Regions from separate parts of the Heliomicrobium gestii genome, predicted to be linked through region 2. Evidence: riboswitches for the same ligand, from Rfam matches in the RefSeq annotation. Region 2 holds a riboswitch; each other region holds the start of a gene.
What was found. A riboswitch is a leader RNA that binds a small molecule or an ion and turns the genes downstream of it on or off. The one in region 2 is predicted to bind lysine.

Region 1: it holds a riboswitch for lysine, as region 2 does, so the genes downstream of both, dapB (4-hydroxy-tetrahydrodipicolinate reductase) here and lysA (diaminopimelate decarboxylase) in region 2, are expected to answer to the same signal.
Region 3: it holds a riboswitch for lysine, as region 2 does, so the genes downstream of both, GTO89_RS09770 (amino acid permease) here and lysA (diaminopimelate decarboxylase) in region 2, are expected to answer to the same signal.

What each region holds. Positions count from the first base shown of each region.
Region 1 covers NZ_WXEX01000019.1:19,238-22,913, forward strand. The annotation lists gene GTO89_RS16055 (dipicolinate synthase subunit B) at 1-243, opposite strand, end outside; gene dpsA (dipicolinate synthase subunit DpsA) at 264-1,157, opposite strand; gene dapB (4-hydroxy-tetrahydrodipicolinate reductase) at 1,284-2,087, opposite strand; lysine riboswitch at 2,192-2,375, opposite strand; gene GTO89_RS16070 (YlmC/YmxH family sporulation protein) at 2,448-2,723, opposite strand; gene GTO89_RS16075 (M16 family metallopeptidase) at 2,819-3,676, opposite strand, start outside.
Region 2 covers NZ_WXEX01000001.1:266,403-270,078, forward strand. The annotation lists gene GTO89_RS01260 (hybrid sensor histidine kinase/response regulator) at 1-260, shown strand, start outside; gene GTO89_RS01265 (MBL fold metallo-hydrolase) at 393-1,241, shown strand; lysine riboswitch at 1,414-1,637, shown strand; gene lysA (diaminopimelate decarboxylase) at 1,796-3,109, shown strand; gene GTO89_RS01275 (response regulator transcription factor) at 3,434-3,676, shown strand, end outside.
Region 3 covers NZ_WXEX01000007.1:102,285-105,960, forward strand. The annotation lists gene GTO89_RS09765 (RNA degradosome polyphosphate kinase) at 1-1,833, opposite strand, end outside; lysine riboswitch at 2,167-2,340, shown strand; gene GTO89_RS09770 (amino acid permease) at 2,534-3,676, shown strand, end outside.

The DNA of each region.
Region 1 (3,676 bases), on a different contig from region 2:
TGGTCCGATCGGCTCGGCATCCACAATGGTGCTGCGCGTCTTCTGCCCTGTGATGCGCTCCATCTCTTCCGTCCATTGGGACGCCGGCCCGAAGCGGGTGTCCGTGTGGGTTGCCGATTCAGAAAAAATCGGAGTTACGACGGCCCCATCCTTTACCAACCGGGCTACGATCGGCAGCACATCAGCAATGGTGCAGTGGGAGCCAGTGATGGCAAAACCGATGCGGACTCCTTGCAAAGGCATCCTGCACACCTCCCGGGGGGTTACCCGTCTCTGCGAGGGACATGCCGCGCGATCAGGTCGGGATAGACGCGGGCCAGGATTTCCCCGGCCGTCTTCGGCGCCACCTTCCCCGGCAGGCCGGGGGCGAGCAGCGCCCGGATTCCCAAGCGGCGAGCCGCTTCGAAATCGGTCCCTCCCGGCGCGCTGGCCAGGTCAATGATCAAGGCTTCACGGCTTGTGGCGGCCAGTTCCCCTTCGCCCAGCACTGGGGCCGGAACGGTGTTGAAGATGATGTCCGTCTCCGCCAGGACAGCGGCCAAAGCGGAAAAAGGTTCGGCGATGGCCCCCATTTCCCAAGCTCTGGCCCGGTGCCCGCCATCGCGGGTGACGACGGTCACACGGGAACCCATGGCCTGCAAGAGCCGGGTCAAGGTGAGGCCCAACCGGCCAAAGCCGAGCACCAGGCTGCGGCTGCCGTGAATCGTGATCGGCAGTTCCTCCATGGCGATCTGCAGAGCGCCCTCGGCCGAGGGCACCGAGTTCAGGATCGCCAATTCGTCCAGTTCAGCCACCTCGACCAGGGGAAGTTGATTGGACTGGGCCAACAGCCGCAGATTCGGACGGGCAACGCCGACAAAGATAGGACTGCCGGGCCTCAGCAAGGCCAAATGGTCCCTCTCTAAGCGCAAGGGCTGATGATGGAGCGGCGCATAGACGCGACCCTCAAGGTCAACCCCTGGCATGGGCAGGAGGAGCGCCGCTTTTCCCGCCAGCGCTTTCGGGATATCTGCCATGCCTCGCACCCGTCCCGTTTCCTCTACAGGCAAACCGATCACATCAACCGTCGCGCCCCGCTCAGCCAAGCGGCGTACGAGGATCTGATCCCGCGCGTCCCCTCCCATCACCACCAATGGGATTCCTTGAAGGGTCGTCATGGGTGTTCAAAACCTCCTCCACCAGAAACAGTGAAACTCTTTGTTAATATATGAGAGTCCGGCGCAGAGGTGTGCAGGATGTCGTTGTCAAAGAGCATTGCGGCGATAGCGGAATGGACTCTTCAATTAAAAGATGAGCTTGTCGAGCCCGTAGATCAGACCCTTGCAGGCGCCGATCCGGTGAATGGCCTCCAACACGCCGGGCATAAAGGATTCACGGCTGATGGAGTCGTGACGGATCGACAGGGTCTGGCCCAGGGCGCCGAAGATGACCTCCTGGTGGGCGACCAGTCCCGGCAGGCGGACGCTGTGTATCCGCATCCCATCAAAGTCGCCGCCACGGGAACCGGCGATTTTTTCTTCTTCCTGCAGGTGCCCCTGCCGGATCGCCTGCCGCTCCTCCCGGATCAACTCCGCTGTCTTGATCGCCGTCCCAGAGGGCGCATCCAGCTTTTGATCATGGTGGTACTCTATGATCTCCACGTTCGGGAAGAAGCGGGCGGCGTCGCGGGCGAAGCGCATCATCAACAACGCGCCGATGGCAAAGTTTGGCGCGATCAGGCAGCCTGTTTCGTTGGCGGCGGCCCAATCGGCGATCTCTTCCATATCTTTTGTCGAAAGGCCTGTCGTTCCGACGACAGGCGCGACACGCGCCGCCAGCGCCGTGCGCACGTTTTCCAGAACCGACGCCGGATTGGTAAAGTCCACCATTACCTGAGGCCGCGTCTCGGCAATCGCTGCGGTCAGATCGCCCTGCAACAGGACTCCGCAAGCCGGCAGACCAGCCAGGACAGCCGCGTCTTCCCCCATGCCGTTGTGATCGACGGCAGCCACCAGTGCCAACGATTCGTCTCCCAGGACCGCTTTGACTACCTCTCGGCCCATTCTCCCCCTGGCGCCGCTGACCAGGACTCGGATCCTCTCTGACATGACCCATCCCCCACTAAAAAGAATACAAAAAGGGAACACCGCATGGAGTTCAGGCGGTGCCCCCAAAAAGTAACATTCGGAAGCTGGTTTCCACCGTCCCCGTACGATTGGATAGCGCTCCATCCGGTCGAATCACCAGATGGCAGTTCCGAACATCTTATGCCCGGCCCCAGCCTGGGCGCAATACGGTTGCTCCAGACTTCGGCGGTTGCCCCTTTCCCTCCGGTATCATCGTCCACCGTCGGACTCCTCCAGGTACTCTTGACAGACCGCGCCTCTACCTCTCCACTGGGAGGTATATTCAGTTCATTAGGAAGATGGTATCATGGGACATCCCTGGCCGTCAACCACTGTGACAATTTAAAAGGGAAAACGGCGAGACGCTGTTCGCCGGTATGTATCGTCCAGTTCAACGATAACCACCTCGGCGCCCACCTTGACGATGGCGTCCCATGGGATGATCAGCGGTTCTCGGTCAGACCAAAAGCCGCCAAAGTTGCCTCGTGGCGGCAGAATGATGGCGTCGATCTCGCCGCTCGACTCATCGATGACCAGATCGGAATCGCCGACAGCGCCGAGGCGCTCCCCTGTTATCAGATTGACGATCTCCTTGCCCACCAGTTCGCTGAGACGCATCGGCGCCCCCCCTCCTTGTCCCCCTATCCCACTATACGCAGCAGGACCGGAAGATAGAAGCGAGTCGAGGCCTTTTCAACGACCGGTTTGCGCCTTTACCATCCTGTTTTTTTCAGCAGATCGGCCAGTTCCACTTTCAGCGGCTTGGCGCCGACGACCGCGAGGGCGCATAACTCCGGCGTCCAGAGTTCGCGGGCCACCTTGGTCACATCATCGAGCGTCACCGCGTAAACCCGCTCGATCACCTCTTCCGGCGGGACGAAGCGGTTGTAGCAGACTTCTGATTTACCTAAACGCGTCATCCGCGAGTTGACGCTCTCCAACCCCAGATAAAGGCTGCCCTTGATCTGTTCCTGCGTTCGCTTCAACTCATCGGGGCGAATCCCCTCTTCTCGGATACGGGCCATTTCGCGCAGGGAAAGCTCGAGGACCTCTTCGGCGAAGTCCGGACTCGTTCCGGCATAGAGGCCAAACATCCCCGCGTCGGAGAAGGCGGAATGGAAGGAGTAGACCGAATAGGCGAGGCCGCGGTTCTCGCGGATCTCTTGGAACAGGCGGGATGAGGCGCCCCCGCCGATGACATTGTTCAGGACATGCATGGCATAGATGTCGGGGTGTTCCTGGGAGAGGCCTTGGGCGCCCAGGCAGATCTGGACTTGTTCCACGTCCTTATGCTCAAAGACGCTCTTGTAGCTCATCTCCGGCTGGGGGCGACGGTAGATTTGCTTCGTCTTCGCCATGGAAGCAAAATAGCCCTTTACCTTCTCAAGCGTCTTTTCAGGGTCAATAGAACCGGCAATGGCGATGATGGTCCGATCGGCAGTGTACTCGGACTGGAAATGGCTGAGCATGCGCTCTCTTCCCATCCCCTGGATCGAATCGACGGTGCCCAGGATCGACCGTCCCAAGGCGCTGACCGGCCACATGGCCTCAGACAGCAGGTCATGAACGAG
Region 2 (3,676 bases):
GTGCCACCGGGAAGTACGCCTTGGTGTTGATGGACTGCCAGATGCCGGAGATGGATGGCTTTGAAGCGACCCGGTTGATTCGGGCCGATCAGACCGCCGGCGGTCCCGTCGTGCCGATCATCGCCATGACCGCCAATGCGATGCAGGGCGATCGGGAACGGTGCATGGACGCAGGGATGGATGATTACATCAGCAAGCCCATCAACCGGGACGCCCTGCAAGCGGTGCTCGTCAAATGGCTTGCGGGCGAGCAGGCGTGACGCGCACTTTTTGTCGATTTTTTCATGGCGAGACAAAACAGCAGCAGGAAACGCCGCAGAACACAGCCAATTGAACACAATAAGATGGGGCGGCCCATCGTGGCGCAGACTTTGTTCCAGGAGGGAAGGCTTTTGTCCCAACGACGCTTCGATGTGACCTTTTGGGGGGTGAGGGGTTCCTTGCCCATCCCGGGGCCGCAGACCACCCAATTCGGCGGCAACACCCCCTGTGTTCAGGTGCGGATCGGAGATCGCGACTTCATCATCGATGCGGGATCCGGCCTCTATCACCTGGGACAGGCGCTTCGCAGACAGAGTGATGGCCCGGTGCAGGGGATCTTCCTCATCTCTCATCTGCACTGGGATCACATCCAGGGCTTTCCCTTCTTCGGACCGGCCTTTGCCGGACAAAACCGCTTCACCCTGTATGGGCAGGCGAAGCTGGGACGAACTTTTGAGGAACTGTTCCGGGGGCAGATGCAGCCCCCCTATTTTCCAGTCCTTCTCGACACCATGGGCGCGCAGTTTGACTTTTGTGATCTACGGGGTGGCGAAGTCCTGGAGCTTGACGACGGCGTCACTGTGCGGACCGTCTTGACCAACCATCCCGATGAATGCCTGGCTTTCCGGATCGAACAGGGGGGACGCTCCTGCTGCTACCTGAGCGACACGGAACATGATGGATGGAACGATCCACTGTTGCAGGCATTCATCGCCGGCGCCGATCTCGTCATCTATGACGCCTGCTACACTGACGGGGAGTATGACGGCAGTGAAGCCAGCCCTCCCCGCAAGGGCTGGGGGCATTCGACCTGGCAGGAAGGCGTCAAACTGGTCCGAGCGGCCGGGGCGAAGCAACTGATCCTTTTCCATCATGCCATGGAACGAACCGATGCCGATCTGGCGCGGATCGAGTCGTTGGCGAAGGCCGTCTATCCCGATTGCCTGGCGGCCCGGGAAGGAATGACGATCCACCTGTAAACCCGACGGTACGATCCGGTGACTGCTTTGACGGACACAGCGACCTTCTCACTGGAAACGGTGACGCCGGGAACAGGGACGGAGGAAGATTCTAACGCCTTGACAGCCTTTTTTTCGCATGCTAAGATGGGTTCAAGTTCACCACAAGTTCATAGATGCCTCATCTCCATTGAGGTGAGGTAGAGGCGCGGTTGATCAAGAGTAACTCCGGGAAGGTCCAATGGCATGGACAGGGCAACGGAGGGAAAGGGATGACCGCCGAAGTCCAGGTTTGCCACACCTGGGCTGGGTCTGCAGTGAAGAACTGCAGGACTGTCACCGGGGAACATTCCCACTTCAGACTCCGGCCGCTTGTGCCGGATGATGAAGGTTCCACGGTGGAGCGCTATCTTACGGGTTGTATGGGAAAGGGAGAGAGGCATTCGCAGGCGTATGCGCAAACCGCCGCCGGGGAATGACCCTGGCGGTTTTTGTTTTGCCTGGGGTTCTGCCAAATTTTCCCACAGACCATATAAATGAAACAAAGCACATTGTGATGAGGGGAGTCGGCTGCATTGAAACTACACGGAACTGCCGCCATCAACGAGCGGGGAAATTTGGCCATTGGGGGCTGTGACGCCACAGACCTGATCAAACAGTTTGGCAGTCCTTTGTATGTTATGGATGAAGCCCACCTGCGGGAAAACTGTCGGAAGTACTACGAGGCTTTCAGCGCCTCCGGCGCCGGGGAGGTGCTCTTCGCCTCCAAAGCCTTTATGAACATGGCCATGTGCCGCCTGGTGGAACAGGAAGGACTGGGCCTTGACGTCGTCTCCGGCGGCGAACTGTACACGGCCCGCCGCGCCGGATTTCCTATGGAAAAGGTCTATTTCCACGGCAACAACAAGACGCCGGCCGAACTGCGGCAGGCGATCGAGTACGGTGTCGGCCACATCGTCGTTGACAACCTCTATGAAGCCGATCTGCTGAACGCCATTGCCGGCGAACTGGACGCCCGAGTGCGGGTGCTGTTGCGCATCACCCCCGGCATTGACTGCCACACCCATGAGTTCATCCGCACCGGTCAGATCGACTCCAAATTCGGTTTCACCCTGCCCACCGGCCAAGCCCTTGCCGGCGTCAAAGCCGTCTTGGCCCTCGGCAACCTGATCTATGACGGCATCCATTGCCACATTGGCTCCCAGATCTTCGAATTGGAATCCTTCAGCTATGCCGCTGAGGTGATGATGACCTTCGTCGACGAGATTCGCCGTGAGACAGGGGCGGAAACGGCGATCCTGAACCTGGGCGGCGGTTTCGGCATCCGCTACACCGACGCCGACACCCCGGCCGATGTGGCCGACTATGCCCGCATCGTTCTCTCCGCCGTCGCGCTGGAAGCGGAAAAACGGGGCCTGCCCACACCGAAGGTCCTCGTCGAACCGGGCCGTTCCATTGTGGCTACGGCCGGCACAACCCTCTATACGATCGGCTCTGTCAAGGAGATCATCGGTGTCCGCAAGTATGTCGCCGTTGACGGCGGCATGACCGATAACCCCCGTCCGGCCCTCTACGGCTCCCGCTACGAGGCCATGCTGGCCAACAAGGCCACCCAGGAGAACGAAGAGGTTGTCTCCATTACCGGCAAGTGCTGCGAATCCGGCGACATGCTGCTCTGGGATGTGTCCTTGCCGAAGGTGGAGAGCGGCGATGTGCTGGCCGTCTCCTGCACCGGCGCATACAACTACACCATGTCCATGAACTACAACCGCATCGGCCGTCCCGCTGTCGTCTTTGCCCGTGAGGGCAAAGGGGCTGTCGTCGTCGAGCGCGAGAGCCTCGACGACCTGATCCGCAACGACCGGATCCCCCCTTATCTCCAGCGGTAAAGAGTTTTGACGGGTGCCAACGAAAGGTGGTGAAGCACATGTCGGAAAAATTCTACGAGATGATGATCGAATCGATGAATCAATCCTCCGAGGCCCAAGCGGAACGCCAGGGAACCGACGATGCCGCTGACACCACGGCCGAAAAAAACAACCGATAATCACGGAAGCATCACGATAACGGTGGCGATCATGCCGCCGTTTTTCTTTTTATCCCCCGGCGACGGTTTTACCCGAATCTTATAAAAATCTTAAAGACTCTTTTGTAGAATACTGACTGTGGCCGAATCGGCGATGAACCGTTCCGCTGCAAGGGGAGTGATATCGATGACGATCACCATCCTCGTCGTAGATGACGAGCCCAAAATCCTGGACATGGTCAGCGCCTTTCTCGAGGCCGAAGGGTACCGGGTGTTGCAGGCCACGGACGGTTCGCAGGCATTGCATATGGTGAGTGAACAATCGCCCCAACTGGTGCTGCTGGACTGGATGCTCCCGGGAAAAAGCGGCCTTGCCATCTGCCGGGAAATCCGCGCCCAATCGAAAATCCCGATCATCATGTTGACGGCC
Region 3 (3,676 bases), on a different contig from region 2:
ACGTCCGACGATGCTGGTCACACGGACATTCTCGCTCACGCCGGGAATCCCCGGACGAAGACAGCAGATGCCCCGGACGATGAGGTCGATCTGCACGCCGGCGCAGGATGCGCGGTAGAGCATCTGGATCATGCGCTCGTCTGTGAGCGAGTTCATCTTGGCAATGATGCGGCCGGGTTTCTCAGGCGTGCTCGCCTCGATCTCCCGCTCGATGAGCCGGTAAAACTTCTTGCGAAGACCCAGCGGCGCCGCCTCGATCTCCCGCCACTGGGCCGGCACGGCGTAACCTGTCACCTCGTTAAAAAAGTCGGTGGCGTCAGCGCCAAAACTTTCGGCGCAGGTCAGCAGACCAAAATCAGTATAGAAGCGCGCTGTCGCGTCGTTGTAATTGCCGGTGCCCAGGTGAACATAGCGCCGGATCGTCCCTTCCTCCTGGCGCACCACGAGGATGATCTTGGCGTGCGTCTTCAAGCCCACCAGCCCGTAGATGACATGGCACCCGGCCTTCTCCAGCGTTTTGGCCCAGGCGATGTTCTTCTCCTCATCAAAGCGCGCTTTCAGTTCCACCAGCACCGTCACCTGTTTGCCCTTGCGGGCCGCCTCTGCCAGAGCCTTGACGATGGACGAGTCGCCGCTTACCCGGTACAAAGTCTGCTTGATCGCCAGCACCCGCGGATCCCGCGCGGCCTGGGCGACCAATTCGACGACGGGATCGAACGACTCATAGGGGTGGTGCAAGAGGATATCCTTTTTGGCGATAGCGGCAAAGATGTTTTTCTCGCCGACCAGGTCTTCCGGCTCCTGGGGCGTCATCTTCTCATGGCGCAAATTGTCGTAACCGGGCAGGTCGACGATGCGCAAGAACACGGTCAGATCCAATGGGCCGGGGACGGTATAGATGTCCTCATCGTCCAATTCCAGATCAGCCTTCAGGTACTCCCGGATGGCCGGGCTGACGCCAGCCTCCACCTCCAGGCGCACCTCGGCGCCCCACTTGCGTTTCTGCAGCTCTTTCTCGATGGCCTCCAGGAGATCCTCGGCCCCCTCCTCATCGACGGTGAGGTCGGCGTTGCGGGTGATCCGGAAGGTGGATGAATGAAGGATATGGTTGCCCCGAAAGAGCACTTCCAACTGGCTCTTGATCAGGTCTTCAAGCAAGACGAAGGCTTCGCCGTCTGCGCAAGGAACCTCAATGAAGCGTGGCAGCACAGAAGGCACCTGGACAACGGCAAAGAGCTGCCGCTTGGTCGCCAGGTTGTTTTCCGGTTCCAAATAGACGGCAATGTTGAGACTTTTGTTCGCCAGCAACGGAAAGGGCCGGCTCTGGTCGACAGCCAGCGGCGTCAAGACAGGATAGATGACATGCTCAAAGTGGTTCTCCACAAAGATCCGCTGATTGCGATTCAGCTCCTGACACCGCAAAAAATGAATCCCTTTTTCTTTTAATTCCGGCAGGAGGTTGTTCATCAGGTGGGCGTACTGATCCTCGACCATGCGGTGGGTCCGCTCGGCGATCAACTTCAACTGCGCTGACGGCGTCAACCCGGAGGGATCCCTTTTCTGCAGTCCCGCTTCCTTCTGATCCTGCACGCCGGCAACGCGCACCATGAAGAACTCATCCAGGTTAGAACTGACGATCGCCAAGAACTTCAAGCGCTCCAGCAACGGGTTGGTCCTGTCTAGGGCCTCTTCCAGCACCCGTTGGTTGAACTCAAGCCAACTCAATTCCCGGTTGATGTAGTATTCAGAGCGGTTGAAGGTCTTCCGCTCCGGCGCGCTGTCAAGGCTTGCCCCGTTCGCATTCGGTTCGGCGCCCATGCTTTTTTGGCACATCCTTTTCTCTCTCCACATCATGTAATCAAAGTCCGGGTCTTTTCATGGCAGCTAGTCATATTTCTATAATACCTGAAAAAACACCGGGATCGCTATATTTTTTGAACCGAATAAGGCGCGCGACTTGATTTCCGCATTCTCAACGGCATGGTACGGAGTCTTGTCGTGAACGTATCGATTATAGCGAAAACGCCCCTGTCCATGGTAAAATCGACACTTTTTTTGTGTAAAATTAACATTCTTAACATGTTGTATAATTATTCGATCAAGCTGCATGTATATTCTCATTGACACTATCGATGCTTTGTATTAAATTTTTTACATAACAATAGAAGATACGATAGAGGCGCGGATGACGAAAAGTACAGTCCAGGAGTTCCCCGGGCGATGACCGGACTGGAAAGGCGTTTCCGCCGAAGCGACCGTCTTTACGGGAAAAGCGGCCGCTGGGCATGTCTTGAAGAGGGACATGACTGTCACCCGGTGAGGTGGAGCGCTATCGCCAGACTGTAGTCGGAGAACTGCGGAAATGGTTGTGATGGTGTTCACAACCATTTTTTTGTTGTCAAACATCCCCCAAATCGCCATGGCCAGGGATACCACAACAGCAACGGCACACCGAAGCGACCACCGACACAAGCGAAGCGTCCCCCCTACATCAGTACAATCGTATCCCACATCAAACATTGGAGGTACGCAAATGACAACGCCCACCGTAAATCCAGAGCAGTTGATCCCGGAAAAACAGGGACTCCGCCGTGACATGAAATCTCGCCACCTGATGATGATCTCAGTCGGCGGCACCATCGGCACCGGCCTTTTCCTCGGCTCCGGCCAGACGATCCACCAGGCCGGCCCCTTCGGCGCTATCCTGGCCTACGCCGCCGGCGGCTTGATCATGTTCCTCGTCCTGCTCTGTCTGGCCGAACTGGCCGTCGCCATGCCGGTCGCCGGCTCCTTCCAAAGCTACGCCTCCCGCTTCATCTCCCCTGCCGCCGGGTACACGACCGGCTGGCTCTACTGGGTCAACTGGGCGCTCTGCATCGCCGCTGACTTCACCGCCGCCGGCATGATCATGCACAACTGGTTTCCCCAGGTCGATGTCTATATCTGGTGCGCCGTCTTTGCTGTCTCTCTGGCGCTCTTAAATCTGATCTCCGTCAAGGCCTACGGCGAAGCGGAATTCTGGTTCGCCAGCGTCAAAGTGGTCGCCATCATCGGCTTCATTATCGCCGGCGCCGGTCTGATCTTCGGTTTTACAGGAAATGAAGGGGCCATCGGTCTTTCCAACTTCCAGACCGGCGGTGAAGGTCTTTTTCCCAACGGCTTTTACGCAGTCTTCCTGACGATGATCGGCGTCGTCTACTCCTTTCAGGGCGCTGAACTGGTCGGCATCGCCGCCGGCGAATGCGAAGAGCCGGGCAAGCATGTCCCCCGGGTGATCCGCGGGATCAGCCTGCGCATCGTCATCTTCTACGTTCTCGCCGTCACCGTTCTGGCCGGCACGATCCCTTGGGCCGAGGCCGGGGTGCAGGAGAGCCCCTTCGCCACCGTCTTCGGCCGGATCGGCATCCCCTTTGCCCAGCATGTGATGAGCTTTGTCGTCCTCACGTCGGCCCTCTCTGCCGGCAACTCGGCGCTCTACGCCTGCTCGCGACTGCTCTGGTCGATGGCCAAAGAGAAACAGGCGCCCTCCTGGCTCGGCCGCCTCAACAGCCGCGGCGTTCCCTTCTACGGCGTGATCTTCACCCTGGCGCTGGCTTGCCTGTCCTTGCTCACAGAACACTACGCCGCCGATACGGTCTACCTCTGGCTCATGTCCAGCACAGGTCTTACAGGCTGC